4 regions of the Paraburkholderia sp. J63 genome follow, and region 2 is predicted to be linked to each of the others. Evidence: predicted binding sites of a transcription regulator. Region 2 holds the regulator's gene; each other region holds the start of a gene.
The links. The regulator LexA, encoded in region 2, represses DNA repair genes until DNA is damaged. The targets are predictions, from matches to a motif close to ACTGTATNNNNATACAGT.
Positions count from the first base shown of each region.

Region 1: the regulator LexA is predicted to act here: its motif matches at 1,765-1,782, upstream of recA (recombinase RecA).
Region 3: the regulator LexA is predicted to act here: its motif matches at 1,509-1,526, upstream of imuA (translesion DNA synthesis-associated protein ImuA).
Region 4: the regulator LexA is predicted to act here: its motif matches at 1,660-1,677, upstream of U5775_RS11880 (VRR-NUC domain-containing protein).

Region 1 is NZ_CAJMZF010000018.1:91,780-94,914, reverse strand. It holds gene recX (recombination regulator RecX) at 1-548, opposite strand, end outside; gene recA (recombinase RecA) at 610-1,686, opposite strand; gene U5775_RS20320 (response regulator transcription factor) at 1,959-2,798, shown strand; gene U5775_RS20315 (sensor histidine kinase) at 2,811-3,135, shown strand, end outside.
Region 2 is NZ_CAJMZF010000005.1:86,305-89,439, forward strand. It holds gene U5775_RS07705 (sulfate ABC transporter substrate-binding protein) at 1-1,027, opposite strand, end outside; gene lexA (transcriptional repressor LexA) at 1,343-1,993, shown strand; gene U5775_RS07715 (hypothetical protein) at 2,028-2,402, shown strand; gene U5775_RS07720 (DUF2939 domain-containing protein) at 2,502-3,135, shown strand, end outside.
Region 3 is NZ_CAJMZF010000073.1:10,196-13,330, reverse strand. It holds gene U5775_RS37130 (hypothetical protein) at 1-806, shown strand, start outside; tRNA gene U5775_RS37125 (tRNA-Pro) at 1,287-1,363, opposite strand; gene imuA (translesion DNA synthesis-associated protein ImuA) at 1,621-2,499, shown strand; gene U5775_RS37115 (DNA polymerase Y family protein) at 2,432-3,135, shown strand, end outside.
Region 4 is NZ_CAJMZF010000008.1:210,527-213,661, forward strand. It holds gene U5775_RS11870 (DUF3443 domain-containing protein) at 1-859, shown strand, start outside; gene U5775_RS11875 (hypothetical protein) at 878-1,492, opposite strand; gene U5775_RS11880 (VRR-NUC domain-containing protein) at 1,685-3,135, shown strand, end outside.

The DNA of each region.
Region 1 (3,135 bases), on a different contig from region 2:
TAGCCGAGTGCACGACCCTTGAGCGAGCGCTCGGGACGCTGCTTGCCCGATGCTTCGGTCTTGCGCGCGTTGCGCGACATTCGCGAGGTGGAGGTGCGCTCGAAGCGGTCGGCTTGCGGCGCGGATTCTTCGTGTGCTCTTTCGTGGGCTTCTTCGTGTTCTTCGCGCTGCGCTTCGAAATGCGTTTCGAACCGGGCTTCGCGTTGTGCTCCGCGACGGGTTGCGCGCGGTGCCCCGGACGAAGCATCAGCGGGCGCATCGAAAAATGCCTCGAACGGCACTTCGAATACCGCCCCCCCTTCGTCGTCCAGATCGTGTGGCGCTGAATGCGCAAAGCCGCGAGCGCCCGCATGGGCGTCGCGGCTTTGCGTGTCGGTGCGTGGTGTGTCGCTGCCTGGTGTGTCGCTACGTTGCGCAGCAGCGCGGCGCGTGGTGCGCCGCGCCTCACGCGGGTGTTCCGCCTCGTCCGAAGCCGGAGACGTTGCCGCCGAAGCTGAATCCGCAGCTGAAACTGAAGTTGCAACCGAAGTTGAAACCCCACGCGGCACCGAGGCTGACCCGCCCTTACGCATCACGATAGTGCTGACTCCCTGGCGCCGACTTCGGGACTTATTCTTCGCCCGCGACTTCCACTTCGCCGGAATCGTTGACGCCGTCCGGCATCACGCTCACGCCCAGCGATTCGCGGATGCGGTTTTCGATCTCGCGGGCGATGTCGGCGTTCTCACGCAGGAATTCGCGCGCGTTGTCCTTGCCCTGACCGATACGCTCGCCGTTATAGCTGTACCACGCACCCGCCTTGTCGACGATCTTGGCTTGCACGCCCAGGTCGATAATTTCGCCCTGACGCGAGATGCCTTCGCCGTAGAGAATGTCGAACACGGCTTCGCGGAACGGCGGCGAGACCTTGTTCTTCACGACCTTCACGCGCGTTTCGCTGCCGATCACTTCGTCGTTCTTCTTGATCGAACCGATACGGCGAATGTCCAGACGCACCGACGAGTAGAACTTGAGCGCGTTGCCGCCCGTGGTGGTTTCCGGGTTGCCGAACATCACGCCGATCTTCATACGGATCTGGTTGATGAAGATCACCATGCAGTTCGTCTTCTTGATCGTGCCGGTGAGCTTGCGCAGCGCCTGCGACATCAGACGCGCCTGCAGACCCGGCAGCGAATCGCCCATTTCGCCTTCGATTTCGGCCTTCGGCACGAGCGCCGCCACCGAATCGATCACGATCATGTCGATCGAGCCCGAGCGCACCAGCGCGTCGGTGATTTCGAGCGCCTGCTCGCCCGTGTCCGGCTGCGAGATGAGCAGTTCGGGCACGTTCACGCCAAGCTTCGAGGCGTACTGCACGTCGAGCGCGTGTTCCGCGTCGATGAATGCCGCCGTGCCGCCGAGCTTCTGCAATTCGGCGATCACCTGCAGCGTGAGCGTGGTCTTGCCCGACGATTCCGGACCGTAGATCTCGACCACCCGGCCGCGCGGCAGGCCGCCCACGCCGAGCGCGATGTCAAGGCCGAGCGAACCGGTGGAGACCACCTGGATGTCTTCGACCGCGTCGCCATCGCCGAGTCGCATGATCGACCCTTTGCCGAACTGCTTTTCGATCTGCGCGAGCGCGGCGGCCAGCGCCTTGCTCTTTTCAGCAGTCAGCCCAGCCGAGCCTTTCTTGCTATCTTCCATGAATCGTCCTTTGCTATGATGAACGGCGTCTGGTGACGATGCGCGCGTGCTTTCGTGCGCATATACGTGAACGCAGACACTGTATAAAAAAACAGTAGTTTTGGCAAGCGCGTTTTTTGCGGACCCGCATGCCAGAACCGCGAATTTTCGGAGACCGCCGCCCGATGCTGCCCGGGCTCGCCCCCTGCCAGGAGCGCTACGCGCATCGCGAAGCGTGAACCAGGCAGCGAAGCGCGGGCTGCAAAACGCTTCGAGGGCGACGCTGGCGCATCATGCGAATTCTCATTGCCGAAGACGACAGCATACTCGCGGACGGCCTCGTCCGATCACTCCGCCAATCGGGCTATGCCGTCGATCACGTGCGTCATGGCGTGGACGCCGATACGGCCTTGTCGATGCAGTCGTTCGACCTCCTGATCCTCGATCTGGGCCTGCCGAAAATGCCGGGCCTCGAAGTGCTGCGCCGCTTGCGCGCGCGCAATTCCAACCTCCCTGTCCTGATCCTCACCGCCGCCGACAGCGTGGACGAACGCGTGAAAGGCCTCGACCTCGGCGCCGACGACTACATGGCCAAGCCCTTCGCGCTCAACGAGCTCGAAGCGCGCGTGCGCGCGCTCACGCGGCGCGGCGCGGGCGGCGGCCCCACGGTCGTGCGCCACGGCGCGCTCGCGTTCGACCAGGTCGGGCGCGTGGCGCGCATCCACGACCAGGTGCTCGATCTCTCGGCGCGCGAGCTCGGCGTGCTCGAAGTGCTGCTGCAGCGGCTCGGACGGCTCGTCTCGAAGGAGCAGCTCGTCGACCATCTGTGCGAATGGGGCGAGGAAGTCAGCAACAACGCGATCGAGGTCTACGTGCACCGGCTGCGCAAAAAGCTCGAAGCCGGCGGCGTGCGCATCGTGACCGTGCGCGGGCTCGGGTATTGCCTCGAAAAGGAAGCGAATCCGGCGAACGCGACCGCGCCGGCCGCGGCAAATTCCGCGACGGCGGCGCGCTCCGAGGCATCGGGCGTCGGTACGTCGGGCGTCGATACGCCAGGCACCACCGCATCGGGCGCTAACGCGCCGGGCGCCGCAGCGCCGCCCGCCATGCCGGCCAGCCACTACTACAAATAGCCAGGTGCGACGATGGCCGAGCCCGCTCCCGCCGCACGCTCCGCGCCGCTGTCCGCCGCGCAGGCCGCCGCCGAAGCTGGCGCGCTCGACGACGAAGCGCGCGACGCCCGCTACGCCAATCCCTTCGCCCCGCCCGACGAAGCCGAAGCCGCCGCGACACGCCCGCGCTCGCTGTTCGGCGAGATCCTCGACTGGATGCTCGCGCCGCTCCTGCTGCTCTGGCCGATGAGCATCGCGGTCACCTATCTGGTGGCCAAGTCGATCGCCAACGGCCCGTTCGACCGCGCACTCGAAACCGACGCCTACGTGCTCGCGCGCCAGATCCATCCGGTCAACG
Region 2 (3,135 bases):
TCGAATCGAACACGCCGCCATCCGCGAAATGCGTCTTCTGGGCGTTGGCCCAGCCGCCGAACGTATCGTCGACGGTATAGAGCTTCAGCTTCGGAAACTTCGCCGTGAACGCCGCCGGCACCTTGTCCGAGCGCGGACGGTAAAAGTTCTTCGCCGCGATCTCCTGGCCCTCTTCGCTATAGAGGAACTGCAGATAGGCTTCGGCCACCTTGCGCGTGCCGCGCTTGTCCACGACCTTGTCGACCACCGCAACCGGCGGCTCGGCAAGAATGCTCACCGAAGGCACCACGATCTCGAACTTGTCCGGCCCGAACTCCTTGAGCGAGAGAAATGCTTCGTTCTCCCACGCAATCAGCACGTCGCCGATACCGCGCTGCACGAAGCTCGTGGTCGCGCCGCGCGCGCCCGAGTCGAGCACGCCGGCGTTCTTGTAGAGCTTCGTGACGAACTCCTTCGCCTTCTGCTCGTTGCCGCCCGGCTGATGCAGCGCATAGGCCCAGGCCGCGAGGTAATTCCAGCGCGCGCCGCCCGAGGTCTTCGGATTGGGCGTGACGATCGAGACGCCGGGCTTCGTGAGATCGTCCCAGTCCTTGATGTGCTTCGGATTGCCCTTACGCACGAGAAACACGATGGTCGAGGTGTACGGCGAGGCGTTGTCGGGCAGGCGCTTTTGCCAGTCCTTCGCAATCAGCCCCTTGTTGGCGAGCGCGTCGATGTCCCAGGCGAGCGCGAGCGTCACGACGTCGGCCTGCAGCCCGTCGAGCACCGAGCGCGCCTGCGCGCCCGAGCCGCCATGCGACTGCTTGATGGTGAGCGTCTCGCCCGTCTTCGCCTTCCACTCCTTGATGAAGGCGTCGTTGATGTTCTGGTACAGCTCGCGCGTGGGATCGTAGGAGACATTGAGCAGCGACGTGTCCGCATGCGCGGCCGGCGCGAAGGCGGCCATGCCGAAGAGCGGCGCCACGCCGATGATCAGTTTTGCCGCCAGCTTCCCCAGCCATGCGCGCCCCGTAATGCCTTGTTTCATCCGCCTTTCTCCGTGTCGTCGTGCGTTTTCGCGTGCGCTTTTGCGCGTTCTCGTTGGTGGTGCAGCAATCGATGGAGGCCAGTCTAGCGATCGGCTTACATTATTAAAAATGATGTTTTTTCATTTTTTAATATGCAAAAGTGGTAAGGACGGAGGAATCGGGCGTTCGAGCATGTTTTCGTCTGCGATTTCGCCGGTTTGAGCGGCGTGCAACGCCGCTGCCGCGCCATCGCGATCGCAAAGTTCAAGTAACACTTGAAAAGCGGCGAATACTGTATAAAAATACAGTTACCTGTTCAAACATACAGTAGCGCCATGACCAAACTCACCGCACGACAGCAGCAGGTTTTCGATCTGATCCGCCGCGCGATCGAGCGCACGGGCTTCCCGCCCACGCGCGCCGAGATCGCCGCCGAGCTGGGTTTCAGCTCGGCCAACTCTGCGGAGGAGCATCTGCGGGCGCTGGCGCGCAAGGGCGTGATCGAACTGGCTGCGGGCGCGTCGCGCGGCATCCGCCTCATGCCCGGCCCCGACGACCTGCCGCATCAGTTCACGCTGCCGCACGGAAGCATCATGCAGCTCTCGCTGCCGCTCGTTGGCCGCGTGGCGGCGGGCAGCCCGATCCTCGCGCAAGAACATATTTCGCAGAACTACACCTGTGACCCGGCGCTGTTCTCGAGCCGGCCCGACTACCTGCTGAAGGTGCGCGGCCTGTCCATGCGCGACGCGGGCATCCTCGACGGCGACCTGCTCGCCGTGCAGAAAAAGAGCGAAGCGAAAGACGGCCAGATCATCGTTGCGCGCCTCGGCGACGACGTCACCGTGAAGCGTCTGAAGCGGCAGCCCAACGGCATCGAGCTGATCGCAGAGAACCCCGACTACGAAAACATCTTCGTCGCGGTCGGCAGCGCCGACTTCGCGCTCGAAGGCATAGCCGTCGGCCTGATCCGCCCCACCGAATTCTGATCATTCCGCCCGCGCATCTTCTGGAGAGAGAATCATGGAACGCCTTGCCCGCTTGCTGCCCTTCCGTCAATTCGGCCGTCTGCGCCACCTGCGCGGGATCGCCTCGTGCGCCATGCGCGAGGCGCGCGCCTCGGCCGCCGCGCTGGGCCGTCAGGTCAATGGTTCGCTCTTCGACGACCTCGATCACGCCGATGAAACCCCCGCGCTGCCTTCGGCACAGCCGGCGTTCGCGCGCGTCTCGCTCAACAGCACGCTGAATACGGAACAGCCGGGGCGTCGCGCGCCGGTGCGGGTCTATCACGGTTCGTCGCGGCTCATCATGGTGGGCACGATGGAAGCGGTGTGCCGCGCCATCGACCGCTGTATCGCCGAACAGCAAAGCGACGTGCCGGCCGCGCTGGCGAAGTAATCAGTGAAGTAATCGCGAAGTAATAGATATGGCAGAGGGATCGTTTTGGATTGCTCGCGGTCAACACCCTGATTGAACAACTCGGGGTTGCCCCATCCAATGACCGATATCCAAACGACTCCCCGCAAATCAACAAGCTGGAAGAAGCCCGTCGCCATCGCTGTCGCGGCAGTTGCGATCGTGGCCGCGGCAGGCTATGGCTACGCCTCGCCGTATATCGCCCTGAATCACCTCAAGGCAGCCGCCGACGCTCGCGACGCGGCCGCACTGAGCGAGTACGTCGATTACCCGGCGCTGCGCGTGAGCCTGAAGCAGCAGGTTGGTGAGATGCTGCAACGGCGCATCGAGGCCACGCATAGCAGCAATCCGCTGCTGCTCTTTGGCGCCGTAATCGGCGGCGCGCTGATCGGCCCGCTCGTGGATGCGTATGCGACACCCGACGGCGTCGCCGCGCTGCTCAGCGGCATGCCGCCGACCGGCCAGCCGGGCGAGCGGCCCGCGCCGCCGTCCGAGGCGCCGCCATCGTCGCAACAGGGCGAAGCCACGCCGGGCGAAGCCACACCGGGCTCCACGCCGCCCGCATCGGGCAATCCCGAGGCGCAAGCGCCACAACAGCAGCAAGAGCAGCCGCGTGCGCAAACGTCGGCGGGTTATCGCGGCTTGAACACGTTCGCCGTCACGTGGCAACGCGGCGCTCATAGCGAGCGCTATGCGGCCATCCTGCAGCGTCACG
Region 3 (3,135 bases), on a different contig from region 2:
TCAGTACCCTGTCAATGGTAGCTGACGTTTTTAAGACCGCAGGTGCTGATTGGGTAATAGAACGCTGTCAGCAGGGCCAATCTCATCTGATCGTCCTGACCCAATGGTGCGATCTCGCTATCGATGAAATCGAAAAAGAGCCAAATGTCGAATTTATTCTGGCGGAATCAGCTACCCAGAAGAAAGACGCGATTCAGTTCCTACTTTCATATCGAGCACTACAACTTGAGTGCAAATCCGCCGGCACGATATTGGAATTCAATACCCATAATCGAGTAACTGTGAGTAAAGCCGTATTTCGCCATCTACGCCGGGATAGTCGTGCACTCAGCTTCGAGGAAATGATTAAATTGACCGCCTGGATTGGCAGTCGATATAAGCGCGTACCACTGCCGAATGCCCTGGTTCGTCGCATGAGTTTCCGAGATAACGCGGTAAAAAAATCGGTTGATGAATTATCTAAACACCTTTTCGAAATCCGCGCGAACGTTACCCCGAATGGCAAGGAATTGAAGGATGGAGAAAGATACACGGTCGTTCTGTATCTGATCTCTAAAAATGCCCAGCTACCGGAAAAAGCTGCCAAAGCCTTCGACAAGTTCAAGAGCTGGGCAAACTCGCTGCAAAGCAAGGATGTCGTTGTACAGGTACACCTCAAGTCTGGCGACGAGGTCACCTACAGTCAAATGCGAAGCCTTTATCCGATCGACCTCGACGCGTTTACTTATTCGGCAAAAGGCAATCTCAAAGGGCTGCTACCGGCTGACATGACGTTACTAAATGACGCGCTACTCCCCGAGGGATGAGATGTCCGGATCCCTTCTGCGCCCTTGTGCACTGCGAAAATCGGCCCCAGCAACGTCGCGACAACAATCGCCCCAGCTTGATAGAGGCATCCATCGCGGCCGCTCATGTGGGCGAGACTGGCCATTGGGCGTCGTCGGATAACAACGACAGCTCAACGCGGCATGCCGCTCAAAGGCGCAGCAGGAGAGCGCTGCAATCAATTGCAAGTTGCATCCTGCGAGCGCCGCATGGCCCATTGAAGGTGGTCGACCAGCATACGGGGCAGCCTATAAGGCATTGGCGAGCGCGCTAGGTGGTACTGGAGCCGCCCAAACGGAACTCCCGTTTGGCGAGATGGCCGTTGCGTAGCAAGTAGTTGCGAAGCCTTGGCACCCACGACAATCCAACGCGCAATCTCTCCGTTGGGGTCAATGTTGGGGTCAAGCGACTGAAAAGAAAAAGGGGTTACAGGCCGATAGCTTGTAACCCCTTGATATTACTGGTCGGAGCGATAGGATTCGAACCTACGACCCTCTGATCCCAAATCAGATGCGCTACCAGGCTGCGCTACGCTCCGACGAATCGTGGATTGTAGCGTCCCGCGATATGCGCCGTCAAATCGCGACCCGGACTCCCTTTCTTCCCGGCGCAAACGTCTCCGCGCAAGCCCTCTCACCCACCGACACGACGTTTCCCAAAAGCTTCCCAAAATCCCGCTCAATACTGTATAAATATACAGGTGACGACGCGGCGCTTCATGCCGCGTCAACGCTCCCGTCATGCCCCGTTTTGTGTTGGGCAGGGCGAACTATTCCCTTTTTCCAGAGCGCAATCATGCCAGCACTCCAGCTTGCGGCGACGCACCTGCCGCCCCGGCTGCAAAGCCGGATCTGGCAGGGCAACCAGCTCGCGTACGCAGGCGGGCGCACAGTGGCGAGCGGTCACGGCGCGCTCGACGCCCAGTTGCCCGGCGCGGGCTGGCCGGCGGGCAGCCTGACCGAGCTGCTCGTCGAGCAGGGCGGCATCGGCGAGATGCGGCTCGTCGCGCCCGCGCTGCGCGCGCTCACCGCGCAGGGGCGGCACGTGCTGCTCGTCGCGCCGCCGTGGCAGCCGTACGCGTGTGCGCTCAAGGCGTGGGGGATCGCGCTCGAGCGCCTGATCTGGGTGCGCGCGAGCGAGAGCGAGGCGCCGTGGGCCGCCGAGCAGGCGCTCAAGCAGGACGGCATCGGCGCCGTGCTGCTCTGGCAGCCCAAGGCGCGCGCCGACGCCCTGCGGCGTCTGCAGGTCGCCGCGCAGGATTCGCAGTCGCTGGCGTTTCTCATGCGGCCGCCCGCCGCGCGCAGCCAGTCGTCGCCGGCGCCGTTGCGCATGGTCTGCACGCCGGTGCCGCCGCCCGAAGACGCGCGTCTGAACCGTCGCGAATGGATGCAGCTCACCGCGGTCTCCGTCGATATTTTCAAGCGTCGCGGGCCGCCGCCCGCCCAGCCACTCGTCATCACTTTGCCGCTGCAGGAGTCGGTGCTGCCCCAGCCGGGCGCATTGCCGGCCGCGCCGTGGCCCGGGATCAATCATGTTGTGGATCGCCGTCACCTTGCCGTTGTTGCCGCTGGAGGCCGTGGTGCCGCCCGTGCCGCTCACGTCACTCATGCCGCCAGCGCCACTGGAACCCCCAGCGTCGCCGGTATCGACGTCCCTGCCGGCCAGTCGACCTGATGAGGCCGCGCGACAGGGCTCACAGGAGGCACCGGGCTCAGAGGGCGCACCGGGTGCACCGGACGCGCGCTGCTACGCGCTCGCCGATCACGCGCGCATCCTGATCGCCGATCTCGATGCGTTCCGCCTTGGCGTGCAGCCGGGCAGCACGCGCGCCCATGCGCTGGCGCTCGCGCCGGGGCTGGTGCTGCTCGAGCCCGATCCGGCGCGCGAGACGCGCGCGTTCGAGGCGCTCGCGCTCGCATTGCTCGCCTACACGCCGAAGGTGTCGCTCGCGCAGTCGCCGCAGTCGCATACGCTCTTGCTCGAAGTCGGCTCCGGGCTGCGTCTTTTCGGCGGCGTGCGCGCGCTGCTCGCCAGGGTGGCGGCCACGGTGGCCAACTGCGGCCACGCCGCGCGCATTGCCTGCGCGCCCACGGCCTGGGGCGCGTGGACGCTTGCGCAGGCGCGTGCGTGCGCCGGGGCGCATGCCGTGCGCCGTTTTCGCGTGCTCAAGGACGCTACGCTTGCGCGCGCACTCGACGCGCTGCCGGTCGCGCTCGCGCCGTTCGCCGCGCAGCACGAGCAGGCGCTCACGCAAATCGGCTGTGCGAAGCTCGGCGATTTGCGGCGGCTGCCGCGCGATGGCATCGTGCG
Region 4 (3,135 bases), on a different contig from region 2:
GGGCGAATGCTCGGCCTTCGGCACCGGCTACACGTGGGGCGCGGTGCGCAGCGCCGACGTGCGGCTCGCGGGCGAAGTGGCGCCCGCGCTGCCGATCCAGGTGATCGCCGACGCGTCCGTGCCGACCACGCCGGGCGTCTGCCAGGGCTTCGGGCTCGCGATGATCAACACCACGGCGCTGCGCTCGAACGGCATTCTCGGCGTCGGACCGTTCAGCGCCGACTGCGGGGCGACCTGCGTCAACGGGGCCAATAGTTCGTGGTACTACGCATGCCCTTCGGGCACCTGCACGCCCAGCACGCAGCCGCTCGCGCAGCAGGTGAGCAATCCCGTCGCGGCCTTCGCGACCGACAACAACGGCGTCGTGATCGATCTACCAGCCGTATCCGATACGGGCCAGAGCAGCGTGAGCGGATCGCTGATCTTCGGCATCGGCTCGCAAGCGAACAATGGGCTCGGCGGCGCGACCGTGCTGCGCGCGAACACGGTGTCGGGCTTCGTGACGACCACGACCTCGGACGGCAGCGTCTATGCCCTGAGCTATCTGGACAGCGGCTCGAACGGCTTTTTCTTCTCGGACGCGGCGCTCACGCGCTGCGGCGTCTGGTATTGCCCGAGCGCGCCGCTCAGTATCGGCGCGACGATTCAGGGCACGGACGGCGTGAGCGCGCCGGCCTCGCTCCCGGTCGCGAACGCGCAAATGCTCTTTGCGAGCGGCAACTGGGCGTTCGACAACCTCGCGGGCTACAACGGCAACATGTTCGGCTGGGGCTTGCCGTTCTTCTTCGGGCGGCGCGTCTATACGGCGATCGAAGCCCAGGTGACGCCCGCGGGCACGGGGCCGTATTTCGCGTTCTGAGCCTCGGGCGGGCGCGGCTTACTCGTCGTCGGCGCCCGGCGCGGGCGTGGTCTTCGCGAGTGCGGCCGGCGAGAGCCAGCGGAACGAGAGGAGGCTCCCCGTCTTGTCGTAGGTGCACTCGGCGGCCGTGGACGGAGGCGGCGCCTTGTGCAGGCCGAGCTTCACGGCCAGCGCGGCCATCGGCGTGGTGGGCTTGCTTTCGGCGACCGGCGCCGAGGAGGCCGATGCGGCGGAAGCGGCCGATGCGCCCGACGCGGCGGATACCGCGGGTACCCCGGACGCCGGCACGCCGTGCTGCGCTGTCGAGGCCACCGTCGAAGCCGGCGCCACGGGCGCGCCCGACGCGCCCACGGTGGAAACCACAGGCGCACCGGAAACAGCCGACGCAGCCGACGCGCTGAGCACGCCCGACGCCGGCAGCGCGCCGCGCGCGAGCGTCCCTTCGACGACGACGCGCTTGCCGCGATACGAGACCGCGGTATGGGTGACGGACAATTCGCCCAGCGACGCATTGCCGAGCCGGGTGCGCATTTCCTGCTCGCACGCGCTGGGGTTCTGATACTGCGCGACGCATCCCGCGAGCAAAGTGGCACCGGCGGCGAGGCCGACGAGGCAGGCTTTCCGTTTGTTCATCGCTCTTGTTGCGCTTCTCGCGCGGTTCGGTTTTCAGGCTGGGCAATTGTAGCGTACAGGCCGCGAAGACCCGAGACGCATCGGTCCCTCCGGGCCGCGCGATGGCGCTCGTGCCGATGGCCGCCGCGACCGGCGCATGCGAAGCGCGCCGGCCTGCTATCATCGCGGCTGTATATCCATACAGTGCCGCGCGTGCTTCCCGAAACTCCCGATCCGTTTTATTACCTCGCGAACTTCGAGCGCGCGCTCGCCTCGCTCGATGCGCGCTGCGCCGACCTGTTCGACGCCGCCGAGCGCCGTTTCGTGCAGGGCTTCGGCGCGTTGCCGCGCGCCCCGCGCGCTCTGTTCGTGCGGATGCTGATGCGCAAGGGCCCGCATTTTCGCGCGAGCAAGCTCGATTACGCCGAGATTGGCTGCCCGCGCGCGGCAGCCGCTCCGCTCGTCGAGGCGGGCTGGCTGGACGCCGCGCCCGTGCTCGCGCTCGACGCGCTCGCGGCGCTCGTTACGAAAGCCGAATTGCAGACGCTGGCCGCGCGCCTCGCGGCCGGGATTCAGGCGCACGACGTGCCCGATACTCCTGATTCGCCTGACCTGCCGGGGCCGCTGGACGAGCCGAATGCCGCCGTCCCCGCGCATGCCATACCCGCCTCGCGCACCTCACGCGCGACCCGCGCCGAAACGCTCGAAGCGCTGCAAGCCGCCGCGCCCGAGGCGCGCGGCTGGCCCGCGTGGTTTCCGGGCTCGGCCGATACCGTCTTCCATCTGGCCGCCGCGCCGTTGTGCGAACGGCTCAGGCTGATGTTCTTCGGCAACCTGCGGCAGGACTGGACCGAGTTCGTGCTCGCCGACCTCGGCGTCTATCGTTACGAGCCGGTGCCGCTCGATAGCGCATCGCGCGCATTCCAGCAGCGTGCCGACATCGACGCGTATCTCGCGCTGCGCGACTGCCGCGAGACCTTCGACCTCGCGCCGGACGCGACAAGCGCCGTCGCGGCCCTCGGCAGCGCGCTCGATACGCTCGACACCCTCGCGCCACACACCCGGCACAACGACTGGCTGCGCTCGCGTCACGACCGGGTGCGCCACGCGGCGGGCCAGGCGGCCGAGCGCCTCGGCGAGCAGGCGCTGGCATGGCGCGCCTACGCCGACTGCGGCCACCCCGAGTCGCGCTACCGGCGCGTGCGCGTGCTCGAGCAACTGGGCCGCCGCGACGAAGCCCTCGCGCTCGCCGAAGCAATCACGGGCGCGCCCGCGAACGAGGAGGAAGCGCAGCGCGCGACGCGCACCCTCGCGCGCCTCCAGCGGCGGCGCGCCATAAAGAAAACGCAGACGACGCCCGACACGCCGACTTTCGCAAGCGCCGAACTCACGCTGCCCGCCGCCTGCGCAGGCCTGCGCGTAGAAGAAGCCGCGCGCCAGAAGCTCGAAAGCGCCGAGGCGCCCGTCTTCTACGTCGAGAACACGCTCATCAACAGTCTCTTCGGCCTGCTCTGCTGGCCCGCGCTGTTCGCGCCGCTGCCGGGCGCGTTCTTCCATCCGTTCCAGCGCGGCCCCGCCGACCTGCACGCCGCCGACTTCGTCGCGCGCCGCGCCGGGCTCTTCGCCGCGTGCCTCGCCGAGCTGGAAAGCGGCACCTGGCGCAC